DNA from 2 places in the Rhodococcus sp. NPDC047139 genome. Region 2 is predicted to be linked to the other one. Evidence: riboswitches for the same ligand, from Rfam matches in the RefSeq annotation. Region 2 holds a riboswitch; the other holds the start of a gene.

Region 1 (8,620 bases), on a different contig from region 2:
TACGCGCTTGCGCAGCAGCTTCGGCTCGTGCGGAACGGTGATCGCGTGCAGATCGGGGATGAAGTAGAAGGCGTCGTTCTCGTCCTGCGCCGGAACCCACTGCGCCAGCGCCCCGAGGAAGTTTCCGAGGTGGAACGAATCCGAGGTGGGCTGGATGCCGGACAGCACACGGGGGCGGGCCTTCGGCTTCGTGGCGTTCTGTTCTGCAGTGCTCGACATGCCGTCGATGATTTCACGCAGGCCGCGGCGTGCCGCGACCGAGGTACTCCCTCCCCCGACGCCCGCCGAGCGGATCAGCGGTCGAAGGTCACCGTCACCGGCGCGTGGTCGGACCACCGCTGGTCGTAGCTCGCCGCCCGTTCGACGCGGGCCTCGGTCGCGCGGGCCGCCAGAGCCGGGGTGACCAGGTGGTAGTCGATGCGCCAGCCGGCGTCTGTGTCGAAGGCCTTGCCGCGATAGGACCACCATGAATAGGGGCCTGCGACGTCGCCGTGGAGGTCGCGCACCACGTCTCGCCAGCCGGCTTCGAGGAGATCGGCGACCCAGGCACGCTCCTCCGGCAGGAAGCCGGACTTCTTGATGTTGCCCTTCCAGTTCTTGATGTCCCGCTCCGTGGGGGCGATGTTCCAGTCGCCGCACACCACCATGTCGTGCCCGGCAGCGGTTACTTCGGCATACTGCTCCGCGAGATAGGTCGCGAAGCTCTTCATGAAGTGTTCCTTCTCGTCCTGCTTCGGGGTCTGGGCTTCGCCGGTCGGCAGGTACAGGCTTCCCACGGTCACGTCGCCGAAGTCGGCCTCGATGTAGCGGCCTGCCGACGCGAATTCGTCGACGTCGAAACCGACCCGCACGGCGTCGGCCGGCACACGCGAGAGGATCGCCACCCCGGCACGTCCCTTGACGGACGATTCGGCGCCCACGCAGTGCCAGCCGGCCTCGAGCGCCGGAGCGATTGCGGCGTGGAACTGCTTCTCGGTGGCGCGCACCTCCTGCAGGCACACGATGTCGGCGGTGGACGCCGTCAGCCATTCGAGCAGGCCCTTGCCTGCCGCGGCACGGACGCCGTTGACGTTCACGGTGGTGATGACGAGAGGCACCGCGTCACCGTAGCCGACACCGGGGACGCGACCGCAGGTCGCTGCCGCGGATGTGGCGCGCACGACCTCCCGGAGCGAGACCGCCCGCTATCGCGAGGTGGTGTGGGCCAGCTTGCGAGCCCGCGCCACGAGAGGGCGCCAGCCAGGAACCGGACCCTCGCCGGCCTGCCCGGCATCAGTGCAGCGCAGTCGATATCGTTCGCGTAGGAGCGCAGCGTGCAGCGTCGCGGTGACGCCGGGAAAGTATCCCCGGCCCCGGACGCCGAGGGTGCCCACGAGCAGGGCGACCGGTGGGAGGAGCGTCCATCCGAGCAGGACGACCGCAGTGACGAACGCCTCGCCGATCGTGTCCTCGTCCAGTGCGGCCCAAACGATTCCCGCACACAGCACGACGTAGAGCGTGCCGCCGATCGCGACGGCGAGCACAGCACCGACGTACCGGCGGAGCAGCCAGCACCGGACAGTCCATGGCACGAGCACAACTGCCACCAGAACCGTGGCGATCGACGCCGCGACGACGAACACGGCGTCCACGGCCGCTACGACGGGCGCGGACGGCGGGGGGTCGTCGAATACCACCAGGAGCGACAGGCCCACGACTGCCGTGACGATCGTGAGGGCGAGCAACTCGGCCCCCAGGGCGACCGCGGGACGGGCTGCGGCAGGCCGGCCCCGAGGCCGGAACCGCGCGGCCGTCGCGAGCAACTCGCGGCGGCGCAGCAGGGAGGACTCGCGACGGAGCATGCGGCGGGCGCCGACGCCACGCTGAGTCGCGAGGTAGAGGTCCTGGCTGAGCACGACGATGACGAAGACAGCCGGGAACAGGAGCAGGGCCGCGAGATCCACAGATTCGGGAAGTCCGTCGAGCAAGGCTGCGACGAGGGCCATCGTCGCTCCCACACCGAACACCGAGCCGCACAGTTCGACATGTTCGAGGCGTATCGCCTCGGTCTGCCGGGGTGACGAATCGGCCGAGATCGCCGGCCCGAGCGACCAAGCGATGAGATTGAGAGCGATCACGAGTGCCGCGAGCACTCCGAGGACAGCCGCGGCCTCACCGAACGACAAGGTGGTGAGGACGCCACTGCGGGCGGGTGTGTAGCGGTCGTATGCCAGCTCGTCGGCCCGCCGGGCGACGAGCTGGAGAAGGTGCGGTGCCAGCGCGACAGGGATGTAGGCGAGCGCCGAGCCGAGCATGAGCATCCAGACCCGCGACCAGAACCGGCGACGGGCGTGAGCCCCGTCGCGGCCGCGACGTACGGCGCCGGATGTGTCGGTCACACTCGATTCCTCTTTCTCGTCACCTCGTGCCCGACGGTAACCGGTTCCCGGCCCTTCACAGGACACGACACGGGACGCCTCCTTGTCGGAGGCGTCCCGTGTCGTGTACTCCGCGAGCGGAGGACCTGTCAGGCGCGAGCCTTCTGCAGGTTCTCGTCGAGCGCGCCGAGGAACTCCTCGGTGGTCAGCCAGGACTGCTCCGGGCCGACGAGCAGCGCGAGGTCCTTGGTCATCTGACCGGATTCGACGGTCTTGATGACGACGTCCTCGAGCTGCTGTGCGAACTCGATGACCTCGGGGGTGTTGTCGAGCTTGCCGCGGTGCTCGAGGCCACGGGTCCAGGCGAAGATCGACGCGATCGGGTTGGTCGACGTCGGCTTGCCCTGCTGGTGCTGGCGGTAGTGCCGGGTGACGGTGCCGTGTGCGGCCTCCGCCTCGACGGTCTTGCCGTCCGGGGTCATCAGGACCGAGGTCATCAGGCCCAGCGAGCCGTAGCCCTGCGCAACGGTGTCCGACTGGACGTCGCCGTCGTAGTTCTTGCAGGCCCAGACGTAGCCGCCCTCCCACTTGAGGGACGACGCGACCATGTCGTCGATGAGGCGATGCTCGTAGGTGAGGCCGGCGGCGTCGAACTCCGCCTTGAACTCTTCCTCGTAGATCCGCTGGAACTCGTCCTTGAACATGCCGTCGTAGGCCTTGAGGATCGTGTTCTTGGTCGACAGGTAGACCGGGTAGTTGCGCTGCAGGCCGTAGGAGAGCGAGGCGCGCGCGAAGTCCTGGATCGACTTCTTGTAGTTGTACATACCCATGACGACGCCGCCGTCCTCGGGGATCTGGCAGACCTCGTGCTGGATCGGCTCGCTGCCGTCCTCGGGCGTGAAGGTGATGGTGACGGTGCCCGGGCGGTCGACCTTGAAGTCGGTGGCGCGGTACTGGTCGCCGAATGCGTGACGGCCGACGATGACGGGCTTGGTCCAGCCCGGAACCAGACGCGGCACGTTCGAGATGATGATCGGAGCACGGAAGATGGTGCCGCCGAGAATGTTACGGATGGTGCCGTTGGGCGAGCGCCACATCTTCTTCAGGCCGAACTCCTCGACGCGTGCTTCGTCAGGAGTGATGGTGGCGCACTTGACGCCGACGCCGTGCTTCTTGATGGCGTTCGCCGCGTCGATGGTGACCTGGTCGTCGGTCGCATCGCGATGCTCGATGCCGAGGTCGTAGTACTCCAGATCCACATCCAGGTACGGGTGAATCAGCTTGTCTTTGATGAACTGCCAGATGATGCGGGTCATCTCGTCGCCGTCGAGTTCGACGACCTTACCCTCAACCTTGATCTTGGACATATGCGCTTCGTGTCCTCCTAGGACGTTTCTGTGGTCCCCAATCGATCACACTTTGTGGGTGCGATCGCCGTCGGCTCGGTACGAGCGAGCATGGCCGTGTCCACGTCCTGGATCGCGGCCAAACATGACAAGCGTACTGCTATTCGCGGTATGCGCAAAGCGCCCCGTCCCGGTCCCCCGCCTTACCGACCGGTAACTTTCCTGCTGGTCAGGGGTGTTCAGAGGGTGCATAAGACCCAGCAGGGGGACAGTCGCTAGACTGCCGGGAAGTCATGAGTGCCAGCGTCAAGCCCCGGCTTGCTGGCCGGCAACCCTCCGACCGGGGTGGGGTGCTCCGGGTGATGACACGGTCGGCGGAAGACCGCCGACAAGCCTGTTGCCGGGAGGATCGAAATGATGACGAGCTGTCGCCTGCGAGTGCCGACCGAAACTCCCATCAACGCCCGAAGGACACCATGACCGACATCCGCAACCGGCCCCGCCGGCTCACCCCGCGCGCCGAGGCGGTCACCTCTTGACAGCGGGCACCGAACGACGTCGCGTCGAACTACCTCCCGCGGACGGCCGCCTGGAGAACATCGAGATCGGGGATCTCCCCCTCGAGAGTGGCGAGACGCTGCCGAACGTCACCATCGCCGTGCAGCGGTGGGGTGAACTCTCCCCCACCCGCGACAACGTCGTGCTCGTCGAACACGCCCTCACCGGCGACTCGCACGTGACCGGCCCGGCCGGGCCTGATCATCCGTCACCCGGCTGGTGGTCGGGCATGGTCGGACCGGGGGCTCCCATCGACACCGATCGGTGGTGCGTGGTCTCGACCAACATCCTCGGCGGCTGCCGCGGCACCACCGGGCCCGGCAGCATCGCTCCCGACGGCAAGGCCTGGGGCTCCCGCTTCCCGCTGATCACCGTGCGAGACCAGGTGCAGGCCGAGGTCGCGCTGCTCGACAAGCTCGGAATCGACGGTCTCGCCGCCGTGACCGGCGGCTCGATGGGCGGGATGCGCACCCTCGAATGGATCGTCACCTACCCGGAGAAGGTGCGTGCCTCCTTGGTCCTCGCCACCGGGGCCCGCGCCACCGCCGACCAGATCGGCACCCAGAGCGCGCAGATGGCCGCCATCAAGGCCGATCCCGACTGGCAGGGCGGCGACTACTACGGCACCGGACGGCGCCCCGAGACCGGACTGGCCATCGCCCGCCGCATCGCCCACCTCACCTACCGGACCGAACTCGAGCTCGACACGCGGTTCGGGAACCACCCCCAGGACGGCGAGGATCCGTGGCGAGGGGGCCGGTACGCCGTGCAGAGCTATCTCGAGCACCAGGCGCGCAAACTCGTCGCACGCTTCGATCCCGGCACCTATGTGGTGTTGTCCGACGTGATGAACCGGCACGACATCGGCCGCGGACGCGGCGGTGTCGAAGCTGCTCTGGCATCCACCCCGGTTCCGACGATCGTGGCCGGCGTGGACTCCGATCGGCTCTACCCGCTGCGCCTGCAGCAGGAGATCGCCGACCTGCTCCCGGGATCGGGAGATCTGAGGGTGCTCGTCTCCCGGGACGGACACGACGGATTCCTCACCGAGGCAGACGAGGTCGCCAAGCTCCTCAGCGAGCTGATGACGCTCGCCGAAGGCTAGTCGGTTCCCAGCGGATCGATCGACACGGCGAGTGCCACGACGATGCCGCCGACCACGATCATCGACGCGACGTCGAACCCCTTGCTGCGTACCGCGAGGACACCGACCGTGTCCTCATCGAGCACAAGGCGCAACAGGCCGGCGAGGATGGTCGCGCCGCCGAAGACGAACGCTCCACGTCGCCATCGGTCGGCGAGCACCAGGATCACCGCTGCCGCGATCACGAGGGTGACCGCGAGCAGCGGCAGGTTCAGACGTGTGAATCGCAGAGCCTGAGCCATTTCGTCTCCCGAGGTTCGACCCGTTGCTACCCGGCTGCGAGCTGTTCGGCCCGCTCCACGACATTGGTCAGCAGGAACGCGCGCGTGAGCGGGCCGACACCGCCCGGATTCGGCGAGATGTACCCCGCGACCTCGCGCACGTCCGCGGCGACGTCGCCGCGCAGTCCGTCCTCGGTACGGGAAACACCCACATCCAGCACAGCGGCGCCGGGCTTGACCATCTCGGCTGTGACGAGACCCGGCACTCCCGCGGCGGCGACGACGATGTCGGCCCGACGGACCTCGGCGGCGAGATCACGGGTGCCGGTGTGGCAGAGGGTGACGGTCGCATTCTCCGAACGACGTGTGAACAGCAGCCCGATCGGACGACCGACGGTGACACCACGTCCCACCACCACCACGTGCGCACCGGCGATCGGCACGTCGTAACGGCGCAGCAGGTGGATGATGCCGCGGGGAGTACACGGCAGCGGGGCCTCCTTGCCGAGCACGAGACGGCCGAGGTTCACCGGGTGCAGTCCGTCCGCGTCCTTGCCCGGATCCATGCGCTCGAGCGCCGCGTTCTCGTCGAGATGCTTCGGCAGCGGGAGCTGGACGATATAGCCGGTGCAGGCCGGATCGGCATTGAGTTCGTCGATCGCCTCGAACAGCTGCTCCTGGGTGATGTCGGCCGGCAGATCCTTGCGGATCGACGTGATGCCGACCTTCGCGCAGTCGTTGTGCTTGCCACGTACGTAGGCCGCGGAGCCCGGATCGTCACCGACGAGGATCGTGCCGAGACCGGGCGTGACGCCCTTGTCCTTCAGCGCGGCCACGCGGACCTTCAGGTCCTCGAAGATTTCGTCGCGGGTTGCTTTGCCGTCCAGGATCGTCGCAGTCACGTCGCCCATTCTTCCAGGCGCCCCTCCGGAGTCGAATCGCGGCCGGTATCCGCGCCATCCGGCCGAACACTCATACGACGGAATAACCTCCGGGCAGGGAGCTCCGGCCGGTCAGCGCCATCAGCACAGTCGTACCGTCGCCGAGCGCCAGAGCGATTCTCGCCGCCAACAGAGTCGCCTCCTCGAGGACGTCGGCAGCAGGGGTGAAGGGGACACCTGCGGCAGCGGCGATATCGAGACCGTGGACGGCGAGTTCGAAGGTCCGCGTCGGAAGGTAGGAATGCAGTCGCATACCCGCTCCTCCGATCACCCGGATCGGACGATCCTCCCCGGCACCGAGCCGGTCGATCACCGACCGCGACAGAGCGTCGACGGTGGTCGCCGGGTCGGCACCGAGATCGGCGCCCGCGCGACGACCGCGTTCGAGGACATCGTCCGGACCGAGGGCCGACATCAGCTCCGCGACGTGGACGTAGTACTGCTCCGGGCTCTCGATGTCCTCGGTGTCGGCAGGGCTGTCGAGATATGTCACGACCGTGGTCAGGGAACGCGAGGCGTGACCGGTCAGCGCACGCAGATCCCACCCGCCCAGACCCGGCCCGTCCCAACGATTCTCCGGAATCCTACGCACCAGATCCGCGAAGCTGCGCACCGCCGACAGGTACGTCGCTACCGGTGACTCCATACGCCCTCCCCGGTCGAACGCATCGAACCCGACGGGAGAATGAAATCACGCGTGTGGTCACCGTTACGGCCACGTTCACACGCGTGTCGGTGCAGATAGCCTCGCCGAGGCGGTCCCCTCACCCGGATGCCCAGCTCAGAACACGAACGCTCGACTTGTTAACCTGCGTTGTGTTCAGAGTGATGTTCCACGAGCCGCGCATTCCCCCCAACACCGGCAATGCCATCCGTATGGTCGCCGCGACGGGCGCGGAGCTGCACCTGGTGGAACCACTCGGTTTCGACCTGTCCGAGCCGAAGCTGCGACGCGCCGGCCTCGATTACCACGACCTTGCATCGGTCACCGTGCACAGCGATCTGGAAGCGGCGTGGACGGCCTTGCAGCCGGAGCGGGTTTTCGCATTCACCGCTCACGGCACGGCGAACTACGCGGAGATCGAGTACCGGTCCGGCGACGTACTGCTGTTCGGTCCGGAGCCGACCGGGCTGTCGCCCGAGGTGCTCGCCGACCCGCATGTCACCGAGCAGGTCCGCATCCCGATGCTGCCCGGCCGACGGTCGCTGAATCTGTCCAATGCCGCCGCCGTCGCCTGCTACGAAGCGTGGCGGCAGCACGGATTTCCCGGAGCTGTCTAGGCGTCGCTCTCGACGGGGCGGCCCGAGCGGGCCCATCCGTCCGTGCCGCCCACGACGGACACCGCGTCGATGCCGCGGCCGGAGAGGTACTGTGCGGCTTGCAGGCTGCGGCCTCCCATTGCGCAGACGACGTAGACGGTGCCCTCGGTGGGGATCTCGTCGATTCGTGCGACGAATTCGCTGAGCGGAATGTTCTTGACGCCGGGCACACGTACCTGGGCGTATTCGTCGCGCTCACGGACGTCGATGACGGCTGCCCCCTCGGCGAGCCCGGATTCGAGTGCGGCCAGGTCGACCTCACGCATCGTTGTCGGTCCTCTCGGTGTCGGATGTCCCGGCGGTTCCGGACGAGCATTCCCGCCGGGTGACGAAGCGGACGGCCGGGTAGAGGACATCCGCGCACACGAACAGGAACGCCACACACGGTATCGCGATGCCGACACCACCCCGGCGCGCTCCCCCCTGCACATCTGTTTCCGGGCACGGCCGCCGTGGGGAACGCTAGTGAAAATCCCGCGATCTGCTCGGCATCCGCAGATCCATGCGCTCGAGGTGATCGGCGAGGAGCGTCACCACCCCCTCTGCATTCTGGAGCCGCCCCCGGACGAGCAGAGCCGGTGCGGTGTGCGCAAGGGTGCGGTAGCGCGCCCACAATCCCACCGAGCACACCACGTTCACCATTCCGGTCTCGTCCTCGAGGTTGAGGAAGGTGACACCCGCCGCGGTCGCCGGTCGCTGACGGTGGGTCACGGCACCGCCGACGAGGATTCGT
Region 2 (8,620 bases):
GCTCCTGTTCGTCGACCAGAGCGTCACGAACACCCTGGTTCCCGAACCTCGGCTCGATCGCAGTCGGGTGGTGATGACGATGGAACTCGCCGACGGCCGGTGGCTCGCGTCGAAGGTCGACCTGCCCTGACCACGTGCCGCTTCAGGCGGTCGGGGCGGCAGGAAGGGACTCGGTGCCCAGCCACGCCTCCCACAGCGGACGGAGTGAGGTATCGGAGAAGCGGGCTGCGAGATCCTTGAACTGGGCCGTCGTGACGTTTCCGTGCCGGTGTTCCGAGGTCCACGTCCGCAGAAGATCGAAGAACGAATCGTCACCGAGGTGCAACCGCAAGGCATGCAGGGTCAGTGCCCCCCGCTTGTATATCCGGTCGTCGAACATAGCCTCCGGACCCGGGTCCTCGAGCACGATGTCCTGTGGCTTGCGGGCAAGTCCGCGGTGGGCATCGAGTGCGTGCGCATGTGCGGACCTGTCGCCGGAACTCTCCGACCACAACCATTCCGCGTAGCAGGCGAACCCCTCGTGGAGCCAGATGTCGCACCAGCGATACAGGGTGAGGCTGTTGCCGAACCACTGGTGGGCCAACTCGTGGGCGACGAGTCTCTCCTCGCGTCCGGTGCCGTCGCAGAAGTTCGCTCCGAAGATCGACAGCCCCTGTGCCTCGATGGGGATCTCGAGGTCGTCGTCGGTCACGAGTGCGGTGTAGTGCGCGAACGGATACGGTCCGAAAAGGCGCGTGAAGACTTCGAGCATCTCGGTCTGACGAGCAAAATCCCGATCGAACGAGGCGCGGAGGCGGGACGGATGGATCCCGTACTGCGGCACCGGATCCGACGCAAGCTTGCGTACCTCGTACTGCCCGGTCTGCACAGTCGCGAGATAGGTCGCCATCGGCTCGGGTTGCTCGTACACCCAGGTGGTCCGACTGGACTTCGTGGTCTTGTGCACGAGCGTTCCGTTCGCGATCGCGACGAACGGGGCATCTGTGGTGATGGAGATCCGATAGGTGGCCTTGGAGCCGGGATGATCGTCGCAGGGAAACCATGTGGGCGCACCGTTCGGCTGGCTCGCGACGAGCGACCCCTCGTCGAGTTCCTCCCAGCCCACCTCGCCCCACATGGTCCGCAGGGGAGCGGGAGTGCCGGAGTACTGCACGCCCACGATCAGCACGGCACCAACGGGGAGTTTCTCGGCCGGCGTGACGGTGAGCTTTCCGTCCCGGTGCGCGAACTTCGCCGGGCGACGCCCGTTGACGGTCACCTTCGAGACACGCATCGACTGTGCGAGATCCAGCGAGTACTTGGGCCGTACGTCCGTCGTCGTTGCAATGATCTTCGCTCGGCCGTCCAGCCTGTTGGAGACCACCTTGTAGGTGAGCTCGAGTTCGTAACGCGACACCCGGTATCCGCGGTTCCCACTCTCGGGCAGGTAGGGGTCGAGCGGGCGGTCGGCAGCGACAGGCGCGACGGGCTTGACGGGTTTCACCGCGGCGACCAATCGTTCGGTGTGGTCCACGGGGCGATCGGGTTGCCCTGCCAGCGGGTGGACGGCGGGACGACGTCGCCGCGCATCACCAGCGACGCCGGTCCGACGGTGGCGCCGTCGCCGATGCCCGACGCCGGCAACGCGACGCATTGCGGACCGAGCGTGGCGCCGGCGCCGAGGGTCACGGTGTCCATGGACATGATCCGATCATGGAACAGGTGGGTCTGTACAACGCAACCCCGTTCGACCGTGGCGCCGTCGCCCAGGGAGACCAGGTCGGCCTCGGGCAACCAGTAGCTTTCGCACCATACGCCACGGCCGATCCTCGACCCCAGTGCCCGCAACCACAGATTCATCACGACGGTGCCGGTCGCGGCCCGCGCGAACCACGGGGCGGCCACGGTTTCGACGAAGGTGTCCGAGACCTCGTTGCGCCACACGAACGAACTCCACAGTGGGTGTTCGACGCGTCCGATCCGTCCCACCACGAGCCATTTCGCGGCGACCGTCACGAGGCACGCCACGGCCCCGGCGATCATGAGCACGACGCCACCGAGCAGTGCGGTAACGGCATACCCCCAGTGCACGGCGAGAGTGTTCAGGGTGAACAACACACCGAGTCCGATGCCGAAGGTGACGATCATGGGCACGAGACGGAAGGTCTCCACGGCGCCGCGCGCGATCTTCAACTTCAGCGATGGCTCGAAAGTGCGACTCGCATCGCTCTCTCCACTCGCGCGCCGCAGACGAACAGGGGGACTGCCCAGCCACGACGACCCGGACTTCGCCTTCTCCGGAGCTGCGGAGAGCACCGCGACGAGTCCGTGCTTCGGTACGCGCCGGCCGGGTGCCGCCATGCCCGAGTTGCCGAGGAATGCGCGTTTTCCGACCTTCGCATGCGAGATGTACAACCGGCCGCCGCCGAGTTCGTAGGAGGCGACCATCGTGTCGTCCGCGAGGAAGGCGCCGTCGGCGACCTTCGTGAACTTGGGGACCATGAGCACGGTCGACGCCTCGACGTCCTTGCCGATGTCGGCACCGAGCAAGCGGAGCCAGATCGGGGTGAGCATCGACGCGTAGAGCGGGAAGAGGAAGGTGCGCGAGGAATCCATGAGGCGCTCGGTGAACCACACCTGCCAGCCCACGCGGCTGCGCACCGGATGCCAGCCCTCCGTCATCCCGATGGCGAGCAGCCGCACGGAGAACAAAGTGAGCAGGGCGAAGACGAACATCGTGAGCAGCGCCGCGACGGGCAGCATCGACAGGGAGCGGAGCACGGCGTCGGAAACGGTCGCGGTGTCGTGCACCCACCACACCAGCAGGGCCACACCGGCAGCGATCGACACGATCGGCAGGCCCCCGAGCAGCAGCGACGACAGCGCGTAGACCGGCACCCATCGTCTTCCGGGAGGAGGCACCTGTGCAGGCCAGGGCCGGTCGGCCTTGCCGACCTTCCGGGCGGGAGATCCGGCCCAGCTCTGTCCGGCTTTCACGCGACCGAATACAGCAGATCCGGCTTCCACCCGCGCGTTCTTTCCGATGCGCGCGCCCGGCGCGAGGAACGATCGCGCACCGACGGTCGCACCGGCGCCGATTCCGATGCTCCCGATGTGGACGACATCGCCGTCCACCCAGTAGCCGCCGAGGTCCACTTCCGGCTCGACCGAGCAACCGTCCCCGAGCTCGAGGAGCCCGGTGACGGGCGGAAGGCTGTGCAGGTCGACATCGCGTCCGACCTTCGCTCCCAGGGCACGCGCGTACTGCCGCATCCACGGCGCACTCGAGACGTTCGTGGCCCCTACCGCGTCGGACAGTCGCAGGGCCGTCCACAGCCGGAGGTGGACACTTCCGCCGCGCGGGTAGCTTCCGGCTTCCACCCCGCGCAGCAGCAGACGTGCACCCGCGACAGAGAGGGCCATACGCCCGGCGGGGGTGAGGAACAACAGGACGCCGAGCGCGATCCACCACCACGACAACGTGACGGTCCACGGCACGTCGACGACGAGCGCGATGATGTTGTTCAGGAGCGCCAGCCAGGTCACCCACTGCAATCCGGTGAGGGTGCTGAGGAGGACGGTCGCAGCGACCTGGGTGAACTGGGCGCGCCGGGGCACGGGAGTCACCTCACGAGGTGCGGTGGCTTCGGTCGGCGCGAGTTCGTCGAGATAGACCGCGAGCGATCCGAGCCGGGGATGGTCGTACAGCTCTGCGACCGTCATCTCCGGGTATCTGCTCCGCAGAGCTGTGACGAGCTGTGCTGCCGCGAGAGATCCGCCACCGAGCTCGAAGAAGTCGTCGTCGGAACCTTCGATTCGGACGCCGAGGATGTCGGTCCACAATTCGGCGACCCATTCGGCCGTGGGATCGAGCCCGAGCGCTTCCACCGCGCCGGCGTCGGCGCCGGGCAGCGGCCACGGCAGAGCGTCGCGGTCCACCTTGCCGGACGTGCGGGTGGGGAGTTCGTCGACGAGCGCGAGCCGTGGGACGAGCGCGGCGGGGAGTTGTTCGGACAGCAGGTCGTGTGCGGACGCGATGTCGAACCCCGGGTCGGTCGAAGCGATGTACCCCACGAGGATCGAGTGCCCGGCAGCCGTCCGGCGTACTGCACACGCGCCACCGGCCACGCCGGGGAGGTTCTGCAGTGCGTTGTCGACCTCCCCGAGTTCGATGCGCCGGCCCCCGATCTTGACCTGGTCGTCGGCGCGACCCTGGAATAGCAGGCCGTCGCGGTCGAGGGTGACGAGATCGCCGCTGCGATAGGCGCGGTCCCAGCCGAGAGTGGGCATGGGAGCGTACTTCTCGGCGTCCTTCACCGGATCGAGATAGCGCGCGAGACCGACACCCCCGATGACGAGTTCACCCGTCGCGCCTTCCTCGACAGGATTGCCCTCGGCATCGACGACGGCGAGGTCCCAGCCGTCGAGAGGAAGGCCGATGCGGACCGGTCCGGTGCCGTCCATCAGCGACGCGCACGCCACCACCGTGGCCTCGGTGGGGCCGTAGGTGTTCCACACCTCGCGTCCCGGAACGGCGAGGCGCTCGACGAGATCCGGTGGGCAGGCTTCGCCGCCGAAGATGAGCAGGCGGACCGCTTCGAGTGCTTCGGCCGGCCACATCGCCGCAAGCGTCGGGACGGTGGAGACGACGTTGATGTCGCGGGAGACGAGCCAGGGGCCGAGATCCATGCCGGAACGGACGAGCGCGCGCGGTGCCGGAACCAGGCATGCGCCGTGCCGCCACGCCAGCCACATCTCCTCGCACGATGCGTCGAACGCCACCGACAGGCCGGCCAGGACGCGATCGCCGGGGCCGAGCGGCGACGCCTGACAGAACATCCGGGCCTCGGCGTCGACGAATGCCGCGGCGTTGCGGTGGGTGACCGCGACACCTTTCGGCGTGCCGGTCGAGCCGGAAGTGAAGATGATCCACGCGTCGTCCTCGGGCTGCGGACCGCGCACGACCGGGGCACCGGGCGGCACGGCCGTTCCGGGACCGGTGCCTTCATCGGTGATGACGGCGGTGACCTGTGCTTCCGAGAACACGAGTTCGGCTCGATCGTCCGGGTCGTCGGCATCGACCGGGACGTAGGCGGCACCCGCCGCCAGAATCGAGAGAATCGTCACATACAGATCCGTGCGCCCGGATGTCATGCGCACGCCGACCCTGTCGCCGGCCCCCACGCCCGCATCGTTCAGTGCATACGCCCCCGCGATCACCGCCTCGACGAGTTCGGCGTAGTCGAGGACAGTGGTGCCGTCGTCGAGAGCGGGAGCGCTCGGATGCGCCTCGGCAGTCCTCCTGAGCAGGTCGACGAGGGTGCGTGCGGGCGGGGCGTGCGACGCGCGGAGGAACTCGTCCGGGATGGGTGACCGGCCGACGGGGGTGGAGGATGGGGCTGGCAAGTCCGCGGGTCCTTCTGCTCGATGGTTCTTCCGGTTATCTCACGTCCTGATGGACGACAGGTGAACGTGCGGTGGGCGGGTGCCGAGATCGTGGGGTTGACACGGATGGTCCGTCCTGTCATTGTCTTCGCCAGGTCATGAGTACCAGCGTCAAGCCCCGGCTTGCTGGTCGGCAACCCTCCAACCGCGGTGGGGTGCTCCGGGTGACGACCAGGCCGTGAATCCACCTCCGGACACGGCAAGCGCGGACTCCGCCGGCGACGAGAATTCTCCGTTGTGGGCGTCACCGGCGGGTCCCTGATTGCACGAGGGATCTGTCATGACTGCTGTAGCCACCACCACCTGCATCGCTCCGTTCGCCACCGTTTCCGGTTGTGACGTGCAGGTTCCGCTCGTTCAGGGTGGAACCTGCACCTACGCGAACTTCGACTACGCGGCGAGCGCGCCGGCGCTGTCGGCCGTCACCGAACGAATCACGGAACTGCTGCCGTTCTACGCGAGCGTGCACCGCGGTGCCGGATATGCCTCGCGGATCAGCACCACGGCCTACGAGGACGCTCGTACGTCCGTCTCGCGGTTCGTCGGTGCGGACGCCGACCAGGTTGTGGTCTTCACGCGCAACACCACCGACTCGCTGAATCTGCTCGCGAGCGCGGTACCCGGTGACGTCGTGGTGCTCGATATCGAGCACCACGCAAATCTGCTGCCGTGGAAGAACTCTCGTATCGTCGAGGCGGCGGACACGGTGTCGGAGACGGTGTGGCGGCTCGCGGTCGAACTTCAGCGCGCGCCCGCGGCTCTGCTCGCCGTCACCGGTGCTTCCAACGTGACCGGCGAAGTTCTGCCCATCGCCGAACTCGCGGAACTCGCTCACGCCTGCGGTGCGCGGATTCTGGTCGACGGCGCTCAGCTCGTGCCCCACCGACGTGTCGATCTCGCGTCGCTCGGCGTGGACTACCTCGCATTCTCGGGCCACAAGCTGTACGCACCGTTCGGTGCAGGAGCGCTCGTGGGTCGCCGGGATTGGCTCGACGCCGCCGAACCGTATCTGGCAGGTGGCGGGGCGGTCCGCGAGGTACGTCTCGACGGCACGGAATGGGCGTGCGCCCCTGCGCGTCACGAGGCCGGAACCCCCAACGTGCTCGGGGTTGCCGCACTTGCGGCCGCGTGTGATGCCCTCGCCGGCTTCGACCCCGATGCGGTGACCCGCCACGAGGAAGCCCTGTGCGCCCTGCTCGTCGAGGGTCTGCGGGCGATCGACGGCGTGGAAGTGCTTCGCCTCTGGGGCGATTCGACCGACAGCGTCGGTATCGTCACCTTCACGGTCGACGGGTACGAGCCCGGGCACGTCGCCTCGTATCTGTCCGGCGAACACGGCATCGGGGTTCGTGACGGGCGCTTCTGCGCTCATCCGTTGCTTGCACGAGTCGGTCGTGCCGGAGGTGCCGTCCGAGCCTCACTCGGCCTCGGTAGTTCGTCCGACGACATCGAACGGCTTCTCACAGCGCTGCGGTCGCTGGTCGCGGACGGGCCGTCGTGGGTGCATGCGAAGACCGATGGCGTGTGGAACCCTTCGCCGGAAACGCGGCCGGGTCTCGGACAGGCCGCCGGTAGCGCTTCGCCGTGCGTGTAGGCCCGTGATCTCGCCGATCCGGAATCGATCATCGCGTCCGATGCGCGCTTCCTGACCCCGGTTTTCCGGTACATATCACGAAGGAGGGGAGAGACTCGTCTCTCCCCTCCTTCGCGTGTTCACGCCGTACGGCGGTCTAGCGCCTCGACCACGTGCACACGCGGATCGGGGTCGTAACGGTAGCCGGATCCGCGCACTGTGGTGATGATGCTTCCGAAGCGTCCCAGCTTCGACCGGATTCGAGACACGTGGACGTCGACGCTGCGGTTGCCGCGCTCGGCGTCGATTTCGCCGTTGTCGGCGTCTCCGGTGCCGAGCTGCCGGAGCGACGCGCGGGAGGCGGCCACGCGAGGTTGTCGAACCAGATGCCCGAGAATCTCGAATTCGCGGTGGCTCAATTCGACTCGCTCGCCGTCGAGGACGAGGCCGCGGGCCGGCAGGTCGATCACCAGGGGTGTCGGACCGGGGCTGAGAAGTGTGCGGGTGCGGGCGCCGGGAAGCAGGTCGAGAGCGGTCTCCCGAAGTGCGTCCGCGAGGACCGCGAGATCGCCGGGTGATCCGGCATTCGTGTCCGAGATCTGCACGATGAGAACGAGTTCGGGTGAATCGATCGGCCCGGTGGCCGGATTCGCGATTGGGGACGTGGTCATGAAAGGACTCCGCTGGTCGGAAGATGAACGGCGCCCTCGGGCAACTATCGAGAATGCGAGGCGCCGGAAAGAGTAAGGGATGGTGTGGATCTCAGGTCGCACACAGGCACGAGCGGGTGCGGCACAGGTCGACATGCCTGCGGCTCCACGCTCGGACGGTCACGACGGCGAGTGTACCCGGGTGGGCGTGCCGTCGGTACCGGCAGGCGGGAGATCTCAGTCCACTTCCACGTCGATTGCGGCGGTGATGCGCATCAACTCGGAATACACGGTGCGGAAGAGCGTGTGGGGGCAACCTCCCGACGCCCACAGCTCCGGGTGGTACTGCAACGAGCGGTCGATGTAGGTCGGCAGGTTGGTGGGGTGGCCGAGAGGCGCGACTCCCCCGAGCGGTTGCCCGGTGACCTCCGTGACCAGGTCGGGCGAGGCCGGGACGAGTTCGCCGCCGAGACGCTTGCCGGTCCGCTTCACCGCCACGCGGTGCGCTCCGGAGACCAGCAGCAATATCGGATCGTCGTCGAGCAGGAACACGAGCGACTTCACGATGGCGCCCACCTCCACGCCCACCGCGGCAGCCGCCTGCTCGGCGGTGTGCACGTTCTCCGGCTGCTCGACGATCAGACCGTGGTGGCCGCGAGCTATGAGCGTGTCCGAGACGCGGTGGGAATTCGGATCCAGCGACCTGGTCATGCAACAAGAGTAGGAAATCGCCGCACGATCGGCACTGTTCCGGACACGCGTCGTGGCCTCGTCGACCGGTGGTGCAGTGCGGGGATGCCTCCACGCAAGTTACTCTCCAGTATCAAAGCCTCTCCCGCCTGCGGCGGACAGATTTCGTCGACACGCCCTCGACCCGACCTTGGAAGGAGGACGGCGGTTCTCGCCCTCATGGACCGAGGACCGTCGAACACAGAATGACCGATCACTCTCCCTGGAAAGCATTCACCGTCGA

Evidence for each region. A riboswitch is a leader RNA that binds a small molecule or an ion and turns the genes downstream of it on or off. The one in region 2 is predicted to bind S-adenosylmethionine.
Region 1: another riboswitch for S-adenosylmethionine. It lies ahead of ABZ789_RS13750 (homoserine O-acetyltransferase); the one in region 2 lies ahead of ABZ789_RS21775 (aminotransferase class V-fold PLP-dependent enzyme).

The regions. Positions count from the first base shown of each region.
Region 1 covers NZ_JBEYUH010000009.1:92,926-101,545, forward strand. Annotated here, with positions in the region: gene trpS (tryptophan--tRNA ligase) at 1-219, opposite strand, end outside; gene ABZ789_RS13735 (exodeoxyribonuclease III) at 294-1,097, opposite strand; gene ABZ789_RS13740 (hypothetical protein) at 1,185-2,378, opposite strand; gene ABZ789_RS13745 (NADP-dependent isocitrate dehydrogenase) at 2,507-3,724, opposite strand; SAM riboswitch class IV at 3,993-4,104, shown strand; gene ABZ789_RS13750 (homoserine O-acetyltransferase) at 4,239-5,366, shown strand; gene ABZ789_RS13755 (DUF3017 domain-containing protein) at 5,363-5,647, opposite strand; gene ABZ789_RS13760 (bifunctional methylenetetrahydrofolate dehydrogenase/methenyltetrahydrofolate cyclohydrolase) at 5,674-6,528, opposite strand; gene ABZ789_RS13765 (maleylpyruvate isomerase N-terminal domain-containing protein) at 6,599-7,213, opposite strand; gene ABZ789_RS13770 (tRNA (cytidine(34)-2'-O)-methyltransferase) at 7,384-7,848, shown strand; gene ABZ789_RS13775 (rhodanese-like domain-containing protein) at 7,845-8,153, opposite strand; gene ABZ789_RS13780 (error-prone DNA polymerase) at 8,350-8,620, opposite strand, start outside.
Region 2 covers NZ_JBEYUH010000025.1:28,261-36,880, reverse strand. Annotated here, with positions in the region: gene ABZ789_RS21790 (hypothetical protein) at 1-130, shown strand, start outside; gene ABZ789_RS21785 (M1 family metallopeptidase) at 143-1,495, opposite strand; gene ABZ789_RS21780 (Pls/PosA family non-ribosomal peptide synthetase) at 1,480-5,385, opposite strand; SAM riboswitch class IV at 5,519-5,636, shown strand; gene ABZ789_RS21775 (aminotransferase class V-fold PLP-dependent enzyme) at 5,705-7,018, shown strand; gene ABZ789_RS21770 (winged helix-turn-helix domain-containing protein) at 7,138-7,668, opposite strand; gene ABZ789_RS21765 (YbaK/EbsC family protein) at 7,885-8,358, opposite strand; gene ABZ789_RS21760 (crotonase/enoyl-CoA hydratase family protein) at 8,583-8,620, shown strand, end outside.